2 linked regions of the Candidatus Vesicomyosocius sp. SY067_SCS001 genome follow. The protein of the gene in region 2 interacts with the protein of the main gene of each other region in a pairwise test. Links are inferred from orthologs where the notes say so. Each region holds a gene or a part of one and is shown on either strand. Other genes may lie near its edges.

Evidence for each region. The genes of interacting proteins can lie anywhere in the genome.
Region 1: the proteins of HUW60_RS00635 (region 2) and grxD interact in binary tests that used the Escherichia coli proteins (3 or more experiments, as listed by UniProt). The link is inferred for Candidatus Vesicomyosocius sp. SY067_SCS001 from one-to-one orthologs.

The regions. Positions count from the first base shown.
Region 1 is NZ_CP054877.1:370,989-373,965, reverse strand. It holds grxD (Grx4 family monothiol glutaredoxin), read right to left. Parts: upstream 1,666-2,977; coding sequence 1,336-1,665; downstream 1-1,335. Other genes in the region: yegQ (prephenate-dependent tRNA uridine(34) hydroxylase TrhP), read left to right, coding at 2,361-2,977; HUW60_RS01805 (class I SAM-dependent methyltransferase), read right to left, coding at 1,715-2,302; purL (phosphoribosylformylglycinamidine synthase), read left to right, coding at 1-1,264. UniProt on the Escherichia coli protein: Monothiol glutaredoxin involved in the biogenesis of iron-sulfur clusters.
Region 2 is NZ_CP054877.1:139,131-142,185, reverse strand. The notes cover bases 143-2,923. They hold HUW60_RS00635 (BolA family protein), read right to left. Parts: upstream 1,758-2,923; coding sequence 1,527-1,757; downstream 143-1,526. Other genes in these bases: HUW60_RS00630 (inorganic phosphate transporter), read right to left, coding at 1,761-2,923; HUW60_RS00640 (DEAD/DEAH box helicase), read right to left, coding at 143-1,298. In the rest of the region: more of HUW60_RS00640, read right to left, coding at 54-142; more of HUW60_RS00630, read right to left, coding at 2,924-3,041; HUW60_RS00625 (TIGR00153 family protein), read right to left, coding at 3,054-3,055. UniProt on the Escherichia coli protein: Involved in cell resistance against acid stress.

The DNA.
Region 1 (2,977 bases), 230 kb from region 2 along the record:
AAAATTCTTCACTGTCATTAACCAATTTAATAAGAGCGGGCTGATTAGTGCCTATCATGATCGTAGTGATGGTGGTGTAATTGTAACTTTATTAGAGATAGCATTTGCCTCACATTGTGGTCTAGATATAACTTTTAATGGTCAAATTGAAGAGTTATTTAATGAAGAGTTAGGTTGTGTCATTCAAGTTAAAAATGATAACAAACAAACAGTGATGAAGGCTCTTGATAAGATAGGACTCTCTAATTTCACACGTACTATTGCTTTAATTAATAATACTGACATGATTCAAATTAGTTCAAATGATAATTTAATTTACAACAAACCAAGAGCTGAATTACAAAAACTTTGGTCATCAACTTCTTATAAAATTGCTAAATTAAGAGACAATCCAAATTGTGCTAAAGAAGAGTTTAGCAATATTAGTGAGTGCACATCAGGAATTAAAATTGATTTAAATTTTAATATTAACAAATCCATATCAGCACCTTATATCAAAATACCAACAAAGCCAAAAATTGCCATCTTGAGAGAACAAGGCATTCATGGTCAAATTGAAATGGGTGTAGCATTTACCAAAGCACAATTCAGTGCGATTGATGTACACATGAGTGACATTTTATCTGGAAAAGTATCCCTAGTTGATTTTAAAGGCTTAGTAGCTTGTGGTGGTTTTTCCTATGGCGATGTGCTTGGCGCAGGGCGCGGTTGGGCAAGTTCTATTCTATATAATGAACGTGCTAAAAACGAATTTGAAGTTTTTTTTAATCGAAATGATAGTTTTGCACTTGGTGTTTGTAATGGCTGTCAAATGATGTCTAATTTAACACAAATTATCCCTGATAGTAAGCATTTCCCAACTTTTAAACGTAACGCTTCTGAACAATTTGAAGCACGTTTTTCCTCGGTTAAAATCAAACCATCAAACTCAATTTTCTTCAAAGAAATGGAAGGATCAATTATACCAATTAGTATTGCTCATGGCGAAGGTCGTGCAAGCTTTGCACTTCAAATGAATAAAAACTATTCAATTATGCAATATGTTGACCATGATGGAAAGCCAACACAAAATTATCCGCATAATCCAAACGGTTCAGATTTTGCTACAGCAGGCGTTACAAATAAATCTGGGCAAGTCACTATTATGATGCCACACCCAGAGCGTGTTATTAGAAGCGTACAAAACTCTTATTATCCAAAATATTGGCGTGAACGTGGCCCATGGATAAGAATGTTTGAAAACGCTAGAGCTTGGGTTGATTAATACAAACTATGGTATTTAATAAGACAAGATAAAGATTGACTATTGTGATTATACTAACATATGTAAACATATTATTTAATATCAAACTTTTCAGAGGCTTTTTTCATCTCATCTTTTAAAGTACCCATTTCAGCCATTTCAACAATAATATCTCCGCCCCCAACTAATTCTGAATTAAAATAAATTTGAGGGAATGTCGGCCAATTTGCAAAAGTTGGCAAGTTTTGGAATACTTCTTGATCTTCAAAAATATTCACATAGGCAAACTCAACACCTGTTGAAGTTAGTGTTTGTGCTGCTTTAGCAGAAAATCCGCACTGAGGAAATTGTGGCGTACCTTTCATATAAAGTACAACTGCAGCGCTATCTACTTGATGTTGAATTCTATCCATTACATTCATTCTACTTACTCCTATTTCATGTTTAATTACTGAGTATTTTACTCATATATTATTTAATTGCCTGAGAAACTGTATACTTCTGCCCCTGTTTGAGTTTTTTATAATTACCAAATACAAATTTTAAATTATTTTTAATGAAATATCTTAAGCCATTAATGGTTACAAATGTTATTTTACCGCCTGTTTTTAACACATCATAAGCATCATATAGAATAATACTTAGCTGTTCTCTGCCTACTTTAGCAGGCACATTTGACAATACTTGATCAAAATAGTTTGTTTTATTAACACTTAAAAATGCATCTGACAAATAAATCTGTACATTATCGATACGATTAAGTTTAGCATTGATATTTGATAATTCAACAGCAATAAAATCTTTATCCACCATATGAACCTCTGTTTTTGGACAAGACTTAGCAACTGCTAAACCGATAGGACCATAACCACATCCTAAATCAAGGCACTTGTCATCATTAATAATTTTCAAATGCTTCATGAATAATTTAGTACCGTCATCAATAGAACGAGGACTAAATACACCCCAACGCGTTTTTAGAGTCAAATTAACTCCAAGTAAATTTGTTTGAATAGTTAAATCTTGCTTTAACCTTAAAATATCTTTTTTTGTAAACATGTCGTTTCTTATTATACAATAAGGGTTTTTAATAAACTGTTAATGATAAAATGAACATATGAATAAACCAGAATTACTTTCCCCTGCTGGTAGTCTTAACCACATGCGCTATGCTTATGCTTATGGTGCAGATGCTGTCTATGCAGGACAACCAAGATACAGTCTTAGAGTGCGTAATAACTTATTTGATACTAAAACCTTAGAACAAGGCATACTTGAAGCACATGCAAATAATAAAAAATTCTTTGTTGCCTCAAACATCATTCCACATAATAGCAAGATTAAAACGTATATAAAGGATATTGAACCTATTATTAATCTTGGTCCTGACGCTTTAATTATGGCAGATCCTGGTTTAATTATGATGGTAAAAGAAAAATTTCCAAATCAAGTTATTCATCTATCAGTTCAAGCAAATTCAATTAACTACGCAACAGTAAAATTTTGGAAAAATACAGGAGTTAGTCGTATCATTCTTTCACGAGAGTTATCATTAGATGAAATAAAAGATATTCGCCAAGAATGCCCAGACGTTGAACTGGAAGTATTTGTACATGGTTCATTGTGTATTGCCTATTCTGGCCGCTGTTTATTGTCAGGATATTTTAATCATCGCGACCCAAACCAAGGTTCATGTACTAATTCTTGTCGCTGGAAATATGACGTTAAAAAAGC
Region 2 (3,055 bases):
GTGATTAATTTAATTTTAATGTTACTTTCCTTATGAATTTTTCATTGTTAAGTTTATTTTCTTAAACCTAGCATTTTGCCATATCTAAGTTGATTGCGACTTTTGGAATTATTGGAATTTCTATTTTTTGGTGGCAATAATTTTTTACCTGACTCTGGCAAATTATGATCTGGAATAAAACCTGCTACCATTATACGATCTAATTTATTTTGAATTAAGCGTTCAACATCAAATAATTGCTTAGCTTCATCAGCACTAACTAATGAAATTGCCTCACCTTTTGAGCCAGCGCGACCTGTACGACCAATACGATGTACATAATCTTCTGGTACATATGGTAAATCAAAATTAATAACATGGGGTAATTGATAAATTTCAATACCTCTTGCAGCAATATCGGTTGCCACTAATACGTTCACTTCGTGATTTTTAAATCCCAACAAAGCTCTTGTACGTGCACCCTGACTTTTATTGCTATGAATCGCAGTTGCTCTAATCTTTTTCTTTTCTAATTTATTGACAATGCGATTTGCACCATACTTAGTGCGACTAAATACTAGAACCTGACGCCAATTATGTTCTTGAATAAGATAAGTTAATAATGCATGTTTTTTGGATTTATCAACAGGATGAATCCATTGCTTTATTGCTTTAACAGTAGAATTTCTCGGAGTAGTTGATATTTCTACAGGATTGTTAACCAAACTTTTTGCTAATGTTAGAATCTTATTAGAAAAAGTAGCTGAAAACATAAGTGTTTGCTTTTTTGACGGTAAAAGCTTTAAAATTCTCTTAATATCGTTAATAAAACCCATATCTAGCATTCTATCCGCCTCATCAAATACAACTATTTCTAGCATGTCAAATTTTACAGAGTTTTGAGAATACAAATCTAATAACCTACCTGGTGTAGCGACTAAAATATCAACACCTGAACACAATTTTTTCATTTGTGGATTAATCTTCACACCACCAAACACTACACTTGATTTAAGAGGTAAATACTTACCATAAGTAATTACACTATCATTAACCTGTGTAGCTAATTCACGTGTGGGCGTTAGAATCAATGTACGAACCCGATTGGATTTTGTAGGTTTTTTTTTAGACAATATTTCAAGAATAGGTAAGGCAAAACATGCTGTTTTTCCAGTTCCAGTTTGGGCAGCTGCCATGACATCCTTACCATTTAAAATAGCAGGTATTGATTGACTCTGTATTGATGATGGCTTACTATACCCTTTCTGCTCAATAGCTTTAAGAATTGAATCAGATAAACCTAATTTAGAAAAACTCATAAAAATATTTTATATCCAAAGATAGAAATTTTACATGAGCATGCTATGCTAGATATATGAATAAATATCAAACTATTAAAAATTAATCTAGACTATTTCATATCGATACAACAATAAAATTGTGCACTAAATTAATTATTCACATAAAAATATAAAAAACCAACCACAATTTTAATAAATACCAATAACAATAGTATTGAACAAATTGTATATGAAAATAGATACACTTTAGATGTCTTCTTTTGGTGTACATGTTTTAATACTAAGTGCATGAAGCGTACCATTTACAATTTCTTTATTCATAATAGCAAGTACCATTTTTTGCCTAGCTAACAGCGACATACCTTCAAAAATTGGCGAAACGACCTTTGTTGAACAACTACAACCATCACCTTCCATAATAACTGTTGAATTTTCTATACCTGATTCAATTTTTTCCTTAATTTCTTCTAATGTCATAACTTATGCTCCAAATACTCCCTTAAGTACAAAGAAAAATAGAATAGACATGACTGCACCTGCTGGCAAGGTAATTAACCAAGATAAAAAAATTGTATTTATAACTCGCATATTAAGTGCAACCACACCTCTAGCAATACCAACACCCAACACCGCCCCTACTAAGACCTGTGTAGTTGATACAGGAATACCTGTTGATGAGGCTAAAACTACCGTTGTTGCAGCGGCTAATTCAGCAGCAAAACCACGAGAAGGAGTGAGTTCTGTAATTCCTTTGCCAATAGTTTTCATAACTTTAAATCCATAAGTCACAAAACCAAATATAATACCGCCGCCGCCAACCAGCAAAACCCATGAAGGTATAGCGCTCCTTGAGGTAATATCACCACCAGCTTCTACAATACTATAAACCGCAGCTAGTGGACCAATGGCATTAGCAACATCATTAGAACCATGTGCAAATGCCATAGCAGATGCGGTAATCACCATAAGCACAGCAAAAAGCTTTTCCATATTAGCATAATGAAAATCTTTATCATCCTTTGGATTTATCTTAATATTTCTCATAATAAAAGCAGCGATAACAGCTGCCAAAATACCAACTATAATTGCAATTATCAAACTTAAAGAAACATCTTTAGAGATATATTCTAAAGAGTCAATATGTTTAAGGCCTTTAAATTGCGTAACCAACGCAATAATAAAACCAACAAAAAATACATAAAATGGCAAATATCTCTTGGCATTCATCAACGGATCTTTAGTATCAATCACTAAGAATTGTAGACTTTTAAAGATAAAAACAGCAAGTGTGCCAGCAAGTACTGGAGATACTACCCAACTCATCACAATTTTAATTACTTTATCCCAAGCAACTGCATCAATACCAACACCTACTGCACCAAAACCAACAATAGCACCAACAATTGAATGCGTCGTAGAAACTGGCCATCCTAAAGATGAGGCAATCAATAACCACGCACCTGCTGCCAAGAGCGAAGCAAGCATACCATACACTAATAAGTGTGGATTATTAGTAAATAATACTGCATCTAAAATACCTTTACGAACAGTATCAGTTACTTCTCCTCCTGCAAGAATTGCACCAGAAAACTCAAAAATAACCGCAATAACAACTGCTTGTTTAAAGGTAATAGCAGCAGAACCAACCGAAGTACCCATGGCATTAGAAACATCATTAGCACCAATACCCCAAGCCATAAATAAACCAAACCCAATTGACAGCATAATAAAAATATCAGCATAATTTGCAATTATATCCATATATAGACTCCCTT